Regions from separate parts of the Janthinobacterium sp. 64 genome, predicted to be linked through region 4. Evidence: predicted binding sites of a transcription regulator. Region 4 holds the regulator's gene; each other region holds the start of a gene.
The links. Region 4 encodes sigma-54, which starts transcription at its own class of promoters, with help from an activator protein. Its sites were predicted from a motif close to TGGCANGNAANCTGCTTT; they were not measured.
Positions count from the first base shown of each region.

Region 1: CLU91_RS28485 (PEP-CTERM sorting domain-containing protein) is a predicted target of sigma-54. The motif match lies at 2,141-2,158, and genes of this name have one in related genera.
Region 2: pepA (flocculation-associated PEP-CTERM protein PepA) is a predicted target of sigma-54. The motif match lies at 1,655-1,672, and genes of this name have one in related genera.
Region 3: CLU91_RS19735 (TorF family putative porin) is a predicted target of sigma-54. The motif match lies at 1,858-1,875, and genes of this name have one in related genera.

Region 1 is NZ_PHUG01000001.1:2,527,973-2,531,616, forward strand. Features, by position in the region: gene CLU91_RS11085 (TonB-dependent receptor plug domain-containing protein) at 1-1,448, shown strand, start outside; gene CLU91_RS28485 (PEP-CTERM sorting domain-containing protein) at 1,534-2,091, opposite strand; gene CLU91_RS11095 (hypothetical protein) at 2,368-2,637, shown strand; gene CLU91_RS11100 (MmcQ/YjbR family DNA-binding protein) at 2,634-2,987, shown strand; gene CLU91_RS11105 (CysB family HTH-type transcriptional regulator) at 2,984-3,644, opposite strand, start outside.
Region 2 is NZ_PHUG01000001.1:1,751,838-1,755,481, forward strand. Features, by position in the region: gene CLU91_RS07650 (acyl-CoA thioesterase) at 1-380, opposite strand, end outside; gene CLU91_RS07655 (hypothetical protein) at 462-830, opposite strand; gene CLU91_RS28220 (hypothetical protein) at 960-1,097, opposite strand; gene CLU91_RS28225 (hypothetical protein) at 1,327-1,500, opposite strand; gene pepA (flocculation-associated PEP-CTERM protein PepA) at 1,748-2,599, shown strand; gene CLU91_RS07665 (nitroreductase family protein) at 2,678-3,644, opposite strand, start outside.
Region 3 is NZ_PHUG01000001.1:4,484,746-4,488,389, forward strand. Features, by position in the region: gene CLU91_RS19725 (YifB family Mg chelatase-like AAA ATPase) at 1-1,326, opposite strand, end outside; gene CLU91_RS19730 (accessory factor UbiK family protein) at 1,438-1,686, opposite strand; gene CLU91_RS19735 (TorF family putative porin) at 1,956-2,723, shown strand; gene CLU91_RS19740 (P-II family nitrogen regulator) at 2,735-3,073, shown strand; gene CLU91_RS19745 (ammonium transporter) at 3,085-3,644, shown strand, end outside.
Region 4 is NZ_PHUG01000001.1:4,266,081-4,269,724, forward strand. Features, by position in the region: gene lptB (LPS export ABC transporter ATP-binding protein) at 1-589, shown strand, start outside; gene CLU91_RS18775 (RNA polymerase factor sigma-54) at 594-2,072, shown strand; gene hpf (ribosome hibernation-promoting factor, HPF/YfiA family) at 2,142-2,504, shown strand; gene CLU91_RS18785 (enoyl-CoA hydratase/isomerase family protein) at 2,640-3,644, shown strand, end outside.

The sequences.
Region 1 (3,644 bases), 1.7 Mb from region 4:
TTTTGCCATTGCAAAACAGCACCCTGACCGACCAGTCCATCGTCACGGGCTTGCGCGGCGAAGCGGCCGGCTGGCGCTGGGATGCCAGCCTGAACTACGGCAGCAACAAATTTGAAATGAACGTCGACAATACGGTCAACCAGTCGCTGGGCGCAGCCAGCCCCACGCATTTCCATGCCGGCTCGCTGAAAAATGAGCAGACCGTCTTGAACCTCGACGCGGCGCGCGAATTCCCCGTGTCTTACTTTACGGGTCCGCTGACGGTGGCCGTGGGTGCGGAAGCGCGCCATGAAAAATACACGATAGGCGCTGGCGAGCCGGCATCGTATTTCGGCAGCGGTTCGCAAAGCTTCTCCGGCTATCGTCCCGCCAATGCCGGCAGCCACTCGCGCCACAACGAATCGGTCTATGTGAATCTGGAAGCGGAAGCGACGAAAAACCTGTCCGGCGGCGTGGCCCTGCGCCATGAGCGCTACAGCGATTTTGGCAGCACCACGTCGGCCAAGGCTTCGGCCCGCTATGCTTTCACGGACGCCCTGTCCCTGCGCGGCACCGTGTCGAGCGGCTTCCGCGCGCCGTCGCTGGCGCAGCAGTACTACACCATCACCACCACCAGCTTCATCGTAAAAGATGGCATCAACACGCCGCTGGAAACAGCTACCTACGCCGTCAATACGCCAGAGGCACGCGCCCTGGGCGCGCAAGAACTGAAACCGGAAAAGGCCCGCAACTACAGCCTGGGGCTGCAATTCCAGCCTAGCCGCAACTTCACGGCATCGATCGACGCCTATCGCATCGACATCGATAACCGCGTGCTGTTCTCCGGCAATTTACAATTGAACTCCACACTGCAAAAACTCGTTTCCGCGCCTGGTGCTCCCGTCACAGCAGCACGCTACTTCACGAATGGCGTCGATACGCGCACCGAAGGCGTGGACATCGTCAGCACCTACCGCATCGACCTGCAGGACAAGGATCGTCTGGACTTCACCGTGGCTTACAACCACAACAAGAGTTCGGTGGAGCGCGTGGCGGACAACCCGGCCATCCTGACGGCCAATAACCTGAAACTGATCGACCGCCAGACCATACAGCGCGCCACGGTGGCATCGCCGAAAGACAAGTTCAGCCTGGCCGCCGACTACGGCTTCGGCATCTGGAACGTGCACGGCCTGGTGACGCGCTACGGCAGCTTCACCGTGCCGCAGAACGATGCCAAGCTGGACCAGACGTATGATCCGCAATGGGTGCTGGACGTGTCCGGTTCCGTGAAACTGGGCAAGAACTGGCGCCTGGTGGCCGGCATCGACAACGTCACCAACCGCTACCCGGCGCAAGTGACGAGCGCGGGCAACCTGAACGTCAACGGCACCCAGCCCTACAGCATCTTCGCGCCGAACGGCTTCAATGGCCGCTATTACTACGCCAAGGCGGGTTATAGCTGGTAAATAACGCTCTGCCATGCAAAAAGCCCGGAACGCAAAAGTGCGTTTCCGGGCTTTTTCATGTCTTGCGCCCGCAGGCGCTGCAGACTCAGACGCGGCGGCGGCGCGCCGCAAAACCGACCAGACCCAGGCCCAGCAGCAGCATGCCGTAGGTCGCCGGCTCAGGCACGGCCGATACCGAGCTGAAGGCGTAGAAGTTGCTCAGGCCGCGCGGCAAATTGGCGATAGTGAAGGACGTATTGGCGGCAACCGGGCTATCCCAGTGAAACAGCAATTCGCCACGGCCATAATGGATGGCCAGATAGTCGAAACTGGAGCTGACGGTAAACGAACCGGACTTGCTGCTGGCCAGCTTGCCCTGGGCGGCAATGACCAGGGAACCGGTGCCGCTGGACGGCAGGCCAAACGTGCCGCTAACCAGGCTCTGGATGTCGGCCGCGCTTTGCGGGCTGGACGGATTGGCGCCGTCAAAGACCCAGACCGTATCGGCGGCCACGGAACCATAGGTGACGTTCTTGCCGCCCACCGAGAAGCCATTCACGGCAGGATCGGTGATCTCCACCCAGCTCGCCGCCTGCGCCAATGGCGCCAGGCAAGCCGAAACGCTCAGGCACAGGCCCAGCAAAGCATGTTTAATCGTGTTCATATATTTCCTCAATTCCCATATTTCTATAATTGCAATATTAATTATTTTTTTATCATATTCTGTGCCGCTGAGCAAAAGATATCATCCAGGAAATCAAAGTGCAATAAAAGAAACAAATTTTACCATTGGTATTTTCAATCGGCCTCATCAATTTTTTGCCATGGCCGGCTATCGTGGGGCTTGCCGCCATCCATTTCCGGAAACAGGATTGTTGTAGATCCGCACATGCGGGATGGCGGGGTAGCCCTACGGCGATGGCAAAGTTTGCAGACATGCATGACCATCCTGGCACGTAATCGGCTACCATGGGTTTTACTTTTTTTGACGACGGATAAGCATGCCCAGCTGGCACCTGGCCGCCGCCGCCACACTGACGGCGCGCCACCCCATACTTTCTATCAATCACCGCCCGCGGCCATCGCCCGCGCGTCGCTCGGTGCCGTGCTCAGCCTGGACGACCGTTTCATCCGCCTGCTCGATGCTCCGGCCGGCGCGGCGTATGCCTTCGACCACACCACGCAACAACTCAAGGCGGTTGACGAATGACAAGCGATGAACTGAAAGACTTTTGCGCGGCCCTGCCCGGCGCGCAAGCCGTGCTGTACGGCCCACCGTCGAACATCCTCGTGTGTGAAGTGAGCGGCAAGAAGTTTGCCTATTTCAAGACCAGCGCACCGGAGCAGTGGCGCTTCAGCCTGAGAGTCAGCGCGGAGCGCTTTATCGAGCTGACGGACATGCCGGGCGTGAAACCGGCCCGCTATATGGGCCGCTTTCACTGGGTCACCATCGTCGACGTGGCGCGCTTCCCGGCCGATTACCTGGCGGAACTAGTGCGCGATAGCTACGCGCGCGCCGTGGCCAGCCTGACGCGCGCGCAAAGGACGGCCATCGCCTAGAGCGCTTCCTCTCCCGCCATGGCGCGGTCGATGTCTGCGCGCGTCAGGTCCGGCGCCAGTTGCAGGATGAACTCGTAGGCGTAGGCGCGCAGGTAGGCGCCGCGGCGCACGGCCAGGCGCGTCGTGTTGCTGGCGAACAGATGCGACGCTTCCACCGCCCTTAACCCCTTGTCGCGGCCATGGTCGAAGGCCATCGAAGCGACGATGCCCACGCCCAGGCCCAGCGCCACGTATTGCTTGATGACGTCGGAATCCATGGCGGTGAGGATGATATCGGTCGCCACGCCCGCCTTGGCGAACGCGTCGTCGATATGGCCCCGTCCCGTGAAGCCCTTGTCGTAGGTAATCAAGGGATACTTGGCCAGGTCTTCCAGGCGGATCGGTGAATGTTCAAGCAGCGGGTGGCCGTCCGGCACGACGATCAGATGGCTCCAGCGGTAGCACGGGAACGACACGAGGTCGGGGAACTGGCTCAGGCCTTCCGTGGCGATGCCGATATCGGTCTTGCCCGACAACACCCATTCCGCGATGTGTTCGGGCGCGCTCTGCTGCAGCGCGATGCGCACGTCGGGGAAGGCGGCGCGGAAGCCCTGCACCACTTTCGGCAGCGCATAGCGCGCCTGCGTGTGCGTGGCCGCCACCGACAAGGTCCCGCTG
Region 2 (3,644 bases), 2.5 Mb from region 4:
AGCGCCAGCGGCGGCACGGCCACGGGCTTGCGGTTGGCGTCCACGGCCACCATCGTGAAATAGCAGCTGTTGGCGTGGCGCACCAGGCGCTGCTGGATGTTTTCCGTCACCACGCGGATGCCCACTTCCATCGAGGTCGTGCCCGTGTAATTGATCGAGGCGAGGAACGTCACCAGCTCACCGACGTGGATAGGCTGCAAGAACATCACCTGGTCCACCGACAAGGTCACCACATAGCTGCCCGAATAGCGGCTGGCGCAGGCGTAGGCGACGCTGTCGAGGTATTTCAGGATGGTGCCGCCGTGCACATTGCCGGAAAAGTTGGCCATATCGGGCGTCATCAGGACCGTCATCGTCAGTTCGTGGGCCGACCAGTTCATCGCGCTGTCCAAAGTGTTCTCCAAGGGGAATTAAAAGTGAGGGAAGATGTGAAAACCGGCCCCAGGGGCCGGTTGTGAGCCTTAAAGACCCAGGGTGTCGATGTCGGCCAGCGAGTCGCGGCCCTTGTCGGAAATGTCGTGCCCCTCGCCTTCGGCGCGCGCCACGATGTGGGCTTTCTTGCCCAGGAAGTAAGCCACTTCCGTATCCAGTTTGGTCAATGGATCGGCAGCGACGGCGCGCAAGCCCATGATGCAGCGGCGCAGGAACAGCAGTTGTTGTGCCTTATCCGTGATGGACAGACGGCCATCGCGTGCATAGCTGAGCAGCTTCAGGCCGGACAGGCGCTTGGCATTGCGGGCAACGCAAGCACTGGGGCGCTCGGTCTTGATGCCGCGTGCAACTTGCTCCAGCGCGTCATATTCATCGGTTGTTAATTTCTCGTTCTTCATTACTTTTCCATAAAAGGCCAGGTGTTCGGCCCCCATGGTACGCGCCCCGCTGCGCATCGGCAACAGGCAACGTGATTCAGTCGCCCTCCACCCCACGGATGGCGTACTGAAAATGCGCGTGGAGCGCGCTTATTTGTAGCTGCGCAGCAGCAGCCACGCCAGGCCGCAGCCAGCCACGGCGCCCGCCAATACCAGCGCTGCGAGGTTTTTGCTGGTGATCACAGGGCGCCGGCCCAGGTAGATTTTGTTATGCAAGGAATTGCCCATGATGGTCTCCTGTACAAGAATTTTTATGATGTCTCATTATAAGAACAGAATCGTGACGGCCACATGACACACAGCAGTTAGCGCTTGATTTATATCCACTCGGCAATGTTTATTGGCATTTTTGTTGTTTAATTGGCGTGACGACCCCGCCGCCCGCACAATCCATTTCCGAAAAGAAAATAAGCGGCGCGCGGCAGTGGCCTCGGCGCTCAGGTGCGCGACGACTTGCTCAACGCATCTTGACGGGCGGCGGCGGCGGCGTCGGTTCCTCGACGGGCACGGGGTCCGTGTGCGGCGGCTGTTCCGGTGGCGGCATCAGCGGATCGCCTTCGGGTGGCGGCGGGATATCCGGTTCAGGCGTACTATGCGCACGCAGCGGGGCATGACGGGATGGTAGTTGCATGGTGGCCTCCTTTGCCCCACTCTAGCCGATGACAGGAAAGGCTGGCGCCCGCGAGCCGCGCCATGGCAGGGTAAAACGTCGATTTTTTTTACACAAGTACGAAAAACGGCATCCCTGTTTTCATAAGCTGTTGATTTCAAATGCAAATATCACATGGTACAAATTCTGCTTCAAGGGCGTATGAGGTTATCTGAGGCACTCGCCACAGTGACCTGGTCCGATCAACCCTCACGCTGAAGGAAATGCCATGAAAACGCTGTCCTCATTCCTGCGTCTCGCTCTCTCCGCGGCCACCATCGGCGCCGCGCTGATCAGTGCACCCGCACTCGCTGGTCCTTTGTTTACCGTCAACGAAGGTTCCGTCCCCGGTACCGCAGCCAATCAGGTGGTGGCCGACCGCATCAGCTTTGAATATCACGCGCGCGTCGAACAAACCATCGTTGGCGGTTTAGGTGGCGGCAACGACCCCTTCACTGAAACAGGCTTTCTGACCAAGGCCGCTTTCGGCAGCCCGAATGGCGGCAGCATTCCATCGCAACTGAACGCCCTCAATGGCTATGGCATGTATGGCCTGTTTACCATCACCGGCCAGGCCGATACGCTCGCTGGCGGGATCCACGCCAACTTTCAAACACTGACCATGACCTTGTACATCGACCCCAACCAGGACACGGCACTGTCGATCAGTAACGTGGCAGGCTCGCCGGTGAATGTGGGTGGTGTCTCCGGGGATGACTTTGCGATCGTGACCTACACGCTCGACGTGGGCGAAGCCCACATTTTCGCCGGCCTGGCCCAGGGCGACTTCAAGGCTTTGCTTAACGCCACATTGACGCCGCAAGGACAGTTGTTTTTCATCAACCCCAACCCGTTTTTCCCGCTGGAGTCCCTCAGCGGGAATACGAACAGCTTCATCGGCGGCAGCCTGACCGACAGTTTCGTTGCGATGGCCGATGGTGGCGGCCTGGAATTATTCCAGGCAGCAGTACCTGAACCAGGCACCATCGCCCTGCTCGGCATCGGCCTGTTTGGCCTGGGCATGACTGCGCGCCGCCAGCAAGGCGGGCAGCGCCAGCAAGGCGGGCAGCGCCAGGCTTGACATGCGATCATCCCACCTGAAAGCCGCTGATGTCCTCAGCGGCTTTTTTCGCTGCGGCAACCGGCAAACCCATGCCGTTCACGCAAGCGTTCTGCCGTTGGCCGGCGCCACCAGCAAATCGTGCAGCGGCCGGCGCAAAGAGCGCGCCTGGGCCGCCGGGCCGGCGCCGATGCGGCCAAGGAACACGGCCCGGTCGAACGCCGCCGCCCCCAACACGGCCTGGCATTGCACGGCCAGCTCCTGCGCCATTTCCTGCATGCCATCGGTGCGCGAAAAGGCCCGCCGTTCGCGCACATAGCGGGCAAAGATCAGCGGCGTCAGTTCCGGCTGCAACTGCAGGCCCAGCTGCGTGGCCGTCAGCCAGAAGCGCTGCATGGCCCTGCCCGCCGCCACATAATCGTCGATGTGGCGCGGCGGCGCCTCGGCCAGCAGCACGAAATGCGCAGCGCAATACAGGCCAGGCAGCAAGTCCATCTGCAGACGCGGGGCAATGGTGCCTCCCAGCCAGGTATTGAAAAAATCCACGCGGCGCCAGCTGTGCATGACCCAGCGCATCAGCCGCGCCGTCATCGGGTCCACGCCGAGCGCCTGTTCCGGGATGCGGTCGCTGCTGAAGCGCGCGCCCCACTCGATCACGTCGCGGTGTACCTTGTGCGCTTCGGGCATGGTCAGGCGCAGCTTCGCATTGTCGAACATCAGGCGCGCGCAGGCCAGGCGCATGCGCCCGCCTTCGAACCATTGCACGCTGTAGCCGGGTGGCAAGCTGGCCGCCAGCGCCGCCTTTTCGCTGGCGCGCAGACGGCGCGTGCTGAGCCGTCGCCGCTGCACGCTGCGCTGCGGCAGGAAGGCCGCCAGCGGGTCGGGCAGCATGCCGGGGCTGTCGAGCAAGCGCACGTCAAACGTGGGCAAGGTGTCGGGCAAGCCGCCGCGCCGGCGCGCTTCCATGCGCAAGCCGTGACCGCTGGCGGCCAGCGCCATACTTTCGAGCAAGGCGCCCAGCGACAGCTGGCTGGGATGGCCGTCGAGGTCGTACACGCAGTGGCTG
Region 3 (3,644 bases), 220 kb from region 4:
TTCAATTTCCGTGCTGCTCAGGCGCTGGTTCGCTTTTCCCTGGCGTGCCAGTTGCAGGGCAAAGGCTGCCGCTACCCGGGTGGCGATGGCTTGCGTGCTTTCACCGGCGCCAGCGTGTCGGCCCAGCGCCGCCGGTGGCATGGCGGCAACTTCGATTTGCAGGTCGATACGGTCGAGCAGCGGGCCGGACAGGCGATTGTGATAACGGAGCACGGCGTCCGGCGTGCAGCGGCAACGGCCCGAAGCGTGGCCAAGATAGCCGCACGGGCAGGGATTCATGGCGGCGATCAACTGAAAGCGGGCAGGAAACTCGGCCTGGCGGGCCGCGCGTGAAATGCTGATGACGCCCGATTCCATCGGCTGGCGCAAGACATCGAGTACCCGGCGCTGGAATTCGGCGATTTCATCGAGAAACAGCACGCCGCAGTGGGCCAGCGAGATTTCTCCCGGGCGCGGCACGTTGCCGCCGCCCACCAGGGCTACGCCGGACGCCGTCTGATGCGGCGCGCGATAGGGACGGCGTTTCCAGTGTTCCACCTTGAAGTGACCACCCAGCGAATGGACGGCAGCCGATTCCAGCGCCTCTGCATCGCTCATGGGCGGCAGCACGCCGGGAAAGCGACTGGCCAGCATGGTCTTGCCCGCGCCTGGAGGGCCAATCATCAAGACGTTGTGACCGCCCGCGGCCGCCACTTCCAGTGCGCGTCGCGCTTGCTGCTGCCCTTGCACATCGGCAAAGTCGGGATATGCAAAAACCTGTGCTGCCAGCACGGGCTGGTGGCGTTGCAGGGCCGTGTGGCTGGCGGGCGCGGCAAAGTGCGCGCAGACCTCGAGCAGGCTGTGGGCGGGATAGATGCAGGCATCGCTGACGAGAGCGGCCTCGTCCGCGTTCGCCTGCGGCAGGATGAAGGCGCGTGGTGCGCCCGACTGGCTGCGCTGCATGGCAAAAGTCATGGCCAGCGCGCCGCGGATGGGACGCAGCTGGCCCGAGAGCGACAGTTCGCCCGCGAATTCATAGTGGTGTAATTGGTCGCCCGGCAACTGGCCGGAGGCGGCCAGGATGCCCAGCGCAATGGGCAAGTCGAAGCGGCCCGATTCCTTGGGCAGGTCTGCCGGCGCCAGATTGGCCGTGATGCGCCGTGCCGGCATCTCAAAGCCGCAATTTTGCAGCGCGGCCCGCACGCGGTCGCGCGATTCCTTCACTTCCGTATCCGGCAGGCCGACGATGGTAAATGAGGGCAAGCCATTGGCAAGGTGGACTTCGACACTTACCTCGGGCGCCTCCATGCCGGCCAGGGCGCGGCTTTTCAGGACGGCCAGACTCATCAGACTCCCCTGTGGCGCGAGCGCGGTCAGGATCAGTCTAGCGCTTGAAGCGCTGTCAGGCTTGAGATATGCCAGCAAGGCCGTGCATAACGCGACCTTGCTGGCGGTACTTTATGCCTTTGGGTCGTTCAGGCGCGTTTCCAGTTCGATCAGGCGCAATTCCAGTGCGTCGAGCTTGGCGCGGGTCTTGGCCAGCACTTGCGCCTGGATATCGAATTCTTCGCGCGTGACGAGATCGAGGCGGGCGAAGCCCTGGGTCATCATCGATTTCACGTTTTTCTCGATATCCTTGGCCGGCGAGTTTTCGATGGCCTGGTGAATCTTGCCTTGCAAGTCGTTAAAGAAGGTATTCATGTCCATGGTCAGTCCTTTTATGGTGCGGCATGTGCATCGCACCATTGCGGTGCACAGCAGTGTTAATCTGGTGCGGAAATAGGCAAATCTACAACGCTTCAGCAGTCCATACCCGCATGTCCAAGGGCTTGCAGGGTATGTATGGACGGAAATGCACCTGTCAAGGTGGCTGAGAGCTGGCACGTATTCTGCTAAAGAAGGTATGAACGCTTTGTGATCTCCAGCCAAGATTTTAAACCTCAACCGCTTTAAAAGTTCAATAAAAGGGAATCGCCATGAAGAATCTGTCCAAGAACATGACTTTAGTAGCCGCGTTGACGCTGGCCATGACCGCCGTGTGCGGTAGCGCCATGGCCCAGGATGCAGTGGCAGCGCCTGCTGCGGCCGAAGCCGTACCTGATAACGTGGTGAGCTACAACGTGGCGCTGACCAGCGATTACCGTTACCGCGGTGTGTCGCAAAGCCGCCTGAACCCGGCCGTCAGCGGCGGTGCCGACTATACCCACAATCCGACGGGCCTGTATGTCGGCACCTGGCTGTCGAGCATCAAATGGATCAAGGATGGCGGCGGCGATACCAACCTGGAATGGGATGTCTACGGCGGCAAGCGTGGCGAGATCAACAAGGATTTCACTTATGACGTGGGCGGCCTGTATTACTTCTATCCCTCGAATGGGCTGAGCACCAATGCGAATACCTTCGAGCTGTACGGCCAGCTCGGCTATGGCCCGGTTTATGTCAAATACTCGCATTCGACCACGAACCTGTTCGGTGTCGCCGACAGCAAGAACAGCGGCTACCTCGACGTGGGCGCCAACGTCGAGGTGCATGATGGCTACATGCTGAACCTGCATGCCGGGCGCCAGAAAGTCGAGCACAACGATGCCCTCAGCTACAACGATTACAAGATCGGCGTGACCAAGGATTTCGGCGTAGTGACCGTGGCTCTGGCCGCCGTCAAGGCCAACATCACGTCGCTGGCACCGAATGGCAAGAACCTGGCGAAATCCGGTCTCGTGCTGACCGTGTCCAAAACCTTTTAAGCGAGACTGCCATGAAAATGATTACCGCAATCATTAAACCGTTCAAACTGGACGAAGTGCGCGAAGCCTTGTCGGCTATCAATGTGCAAGGCATTACCGTCACGGAAGTCAAAGGTTTCGGCCGCCAGAAAGGGCACACGGAACTCTACCGTGGTGCTGAGTATGTCGTCGATTTTTTGCCAAAAACCAAGATTGAAGCGGCCGTCGATGACGCCATTGTCGACCAGGCCATCGAAGCGATCGAAGGTGCCGCGCGTACCGGTAAAATCGGCGATGGCAAGATTTTCGTCTACAACCTGGAACAGGTCATCCGCATCCGTACCGGTGAAACCGGCAACGAAGCGCTCTAAGGGGAATATTGATGCATAAAAATATAACAAAATTGCTCGCCGGGATAGCCTGCCTGTGTGCGTTTGGCGTCGCCACGCCAAGCTTTGCCGATGCGCCCGCCAAGACGGAGGCGGCCACGACCACGGCCGTCGCCGCCCCTGCCGTCACGCCCGTACCTGACGCCGCGCCCGCTGCCGCCGCGCCGGCCCCGGCCGCTGCCGCGCCAGCCGCCGCGCCCGTCGCCAACAAGGGCGATACCAGTTTCATGATGATCAGCACCTTGCTGGTGATCTTGATGACCATCCCCGGCCTGGCCCTGTTCTACGGCGGCCTGGTGCGCTCGAAGAACATGCTGTCGGTGCTGATGCAGGTGTTCATGGTGTTCGCGCTGGTCATCGTGCTGTGGTGCATCTATGGCTACTCGATTGCCTTCACGGAAAAAACCGCCTTCTTCGGTGGCTTCGACCGCCTGTTCCTGAACGGCATCTGGGATCCGGCTAAAGGCACGTTTGCCGCCGCCGCTACCTTCAGCAAGGGTGTCGTCATTCCCGAGTTCGTGTTCGTCGCTTTCCAGGGCACGTTTGCCGCCAT
Region 4 (3,644 bases):
CGGCCTGGTGCCGTCGGACGGCGGCAGCATCGATATCAGCGGCGTGGACATTTCCCGCCTGCCGATCCACCGCCGCGCGCAGATGGGCCTGTCGTATCTGCCGCAGGAAGCGTCCGTCTTCCGCAAGCTGACGGTGGAAGACAATATCCGCGCCGTGCTGGAAATCCAGACCGTTGAAGGCCGTCCTTTGAAGAAGGCCGAGATCGAAGAGCGCCTGGATAAATTGCTGGCCGACTTGCAAATTGAAAAGTTGCGAGAGAACCAGGCGCTGTCCTTGTCGGGTGGCGAGCGCCGCCGCGTGGAAATCGCCCGCGCGCTGGCCACCGACCCCCGTTTCGTGCTGCTCGACGAGCCGTTCGCCGGCGTCGACCCCATCGCCGTGATCGAGATCCAGCGTATCGTGCGCTTCTTGAAGGAGCGCAATATCGGTGTGCTCATCACCGACCATAATGTGCGCGAGACGCTGGGTATCTGCGACCGTGCCTACATCATCAACCAGGGCTCGGTGCTGGCGTCGGGACGCCCCGACGACATCATCGCGAACGAGTCGGTACGCCGGGTCTATCTGGGCGAACACTTCCGTATGTGAGCCAATGAAACAATCATTGCAGCTGCGCACTTCGCAGCACCTGGCACTGACGCCGCAGTTGCAGCAATCGATACGCCTGTTGCAATTGTCTACCCTGGAATTGCACCAGGAACTAGAGCAACTGCTGACGGACAATCCCTTGCTCGAACGCCTGGACGATCCGCTCGACCATTCGCTGCGCCTGCTGTCCGACGGGGCCCTCAGTTCCACGGCCGCGCCGGCCGAAGCGCCGCCCCAGCCGCCAGGCCAGGAGGCGCCTGCGGCGCCGGCCGAAGCGGAAGCCTTTGACGGCGAGGCGGGCGAGGGCCCGGCCGCCGCGGACGGCGGCGACAGCGACTGGAGCGAGGCGAGCCGCGGCAAGGCGCCCGACGATGAGGATTCGCGTCCGCAACTGGAGGCCCATCACTGCACCCTGCGCGAGCACCTGATGGAGCAGATGCGCGTGACGGTGCTCGAATTGCGCGACCGCGCGCTGGTCGAGCTGATCATCGACGCGCTCGACGACAATGGCTACCTGGAAGAGTCGCTCGACGACATCCTGGCGCGCCTGCCGGAAGAGCTGGAAATCGACGCCGACGAACTGCGCACGGCCTTGTCGCTGCTGCAAAGTTTCGATCCGCCCGGCGTGGGCGCGCGCAATGCGTCCGAATGCCTGGCGCTGCAGATCAAGCGTTTGCCGCACGTCGCCATGGTGACGCGGCGCATGGCCCTCGTCATCGTGGAAAAGCACCTGGCCTGGTTTGCCCAGCGCGATTTCAACAAGCTGAAAAAAGCCCTCGATTGCGACGAGGAAGACTTGCGCGAAGCGCAGACGGTGATTCGCCAGTGCAATCCGCATCCGGGCGCCGTGTTCGCCTCGGATGTGTCCGATTACGTGGTACCCGATGTCGTCGTCAAGCGCGCGCGCAATGGCTGGCAAGTCACCCTGAACAATGACGTCATGCCGCGCCTGCGCGTCAACGCCATGTACGCCAACTTGCTCAAGCAGGGCAAGGGCGAGGGCGCCATGGGTGCGCAGTTGCAGGAAGCCAAGTGGCTGATCAAGAATATGCGCCAGCGCTTCGACACCATCCTGCGCGTGGCACAGGCGATAGTAGAAAGACAAAAGAACTTTTTCTCGCATGGGGCCGTTGCCATGCGCCCCCTTGTGCTCCGTGAAATAGCTGATACACTAGGTTTACACGAGAGTACTATCTCGCGGGTAACAACTCAAAAGTACATGCTGACCCCGCACGGCATGTTCGAGTTGAAATATTTCTTTGGTAGCCACGTCGCCACCGAAGCGGGGGGCGAAGCGTCATCGACGGCGATACGGGCATTGATCGTGCAACTGACAGGAGCAGAAGACCCTAAAAATCCTTTATCCGACAGTAAGATTGCGGACATGCTGGGGGAACAAGGCATGGTGATTGCGCGACGTACTGTTGCCAAATACCGGGAAGCGTTGAAAATTCCGCCAGTGAGCCTGCGTAAGTGTTTGTAAGTTTTTTTCGGTTCCTCTGCGGGCCGGACAGGATGGACCGCACGAACCCGATCATCTTTAGGAGTGTGTATGAATCTCACCATCAGCGGACATCATCTCGAAGTGACACCAGCCATCCGTGAATACGTACAAACGAAGCTGGAGCGCGTGAAACGTCATTTCGATCAAGTCATCGATATCGCCGTGATTCTGACCGTGGATAACCTCAAAGAGAAAGAAAAACGTCAAAAGGCTGAAGTCAACCTGCGTCTGAGTGGCAAGACTGTCTATGTGGAAAGCCTGGCGCACGACCTGTACGCCGCGATCGATACCCTGATCGACAAGCTCGATAGGCAAGTGATGAAATACAAAACCAAAGTGCAAGGGCACGGTAAAGAGGCGATCAAGCATCTGCCAGACAACTCCGAGGAAGACGCCGTCGTCGCCGTTTAAGGCCACCCGCTTCCAGCAGTTGTGATCAACTAAGGGCGCACATCTTGCGCCCTTTTTTGCGCCCGTACCTGTCGAACGCAATCTTCCCCGCGCAAGGGCTAGAATGTTTGCACTTTCACTTCTTTCCTGCCTGCCATGAGCGACTTCGTCCAGACCTCCATCCGCAACCGCACCGGGCACATCGTGCTCGACCGTCCGAAAGCCTTCAATTCCCTGTCGCTGGAGATGGTGCGCGCCTTGAGCGCGACGTTGCTGGCCTGGCGCGACGATCCGCAGGTGGACGCCGTGGTGATCCGTTCCAGCAGCGAAAAAGCCCTGTGCGCCGGTGGCGACATCCGTTTCTTTTACGATGCGGGCCTGGCCACGCCGCAAGGCGGCAGTGCCTTGCTGGAAGATTTCTTTACGGAAGAATACGCCTTAAATCATGTGATTCATTTCTATCCGAAACCGTATATCGCCGTGATGGATGGCGTGGTGATGGGCGGCGGCATGGGCGTGGCGCAAGCCGGGCCAGGCAACCGCCTGCGCATCGTCACGGGCCGCACGCGCATGGCCATGCCGGAAGTCAATATTGGCTTGTTCCCGGACGTGGGCGGCAGTTATTTCCTGTCGCGCCTGGCCGGCCAGCTGGGCCTGTACCTGGGCTTGACGGGCCTGACGATCAACGCGGCCGATGCCCTGTACACGGGGCTGGCCGATGTCTACCTGCCCGAGGCGCAGATGGGGACGCTGCTGGCCCTGTTCGACTCGACGCCGGGCGAGGCCTTGCCGGTCGCTATCAAGGCGCTGGCGGCACCGTTCCAGGCCGGGGCGGGGGCTTCTTCTTTGGCCACCGCGCGCGCGGCGCTGGACCGCCACTTCGGCGCGCCTTCCGTGGCCGCCATCATGGCCTCGCTGGCGCAGGACGACAGCGCGTTCGCGGGCAAGGCCCTGGCGGCCATGCGCCTGCGTTCGCCCCTGATGATGTCGGTGACCCTGGAATTGCTGCAGCGGGGGGCTCACCTGGGCGTGGCCGATTGCCTGCGCCTGGAGCGTACGGTGGTGCGCCATAACTTCGCGCATGGCGAAGTGCTCGAAGGCGTGCGCGCGCTGGTGGTCGACAAGGACAATGCACCGCGCTGGAACCCCGTCAGCCTGGAC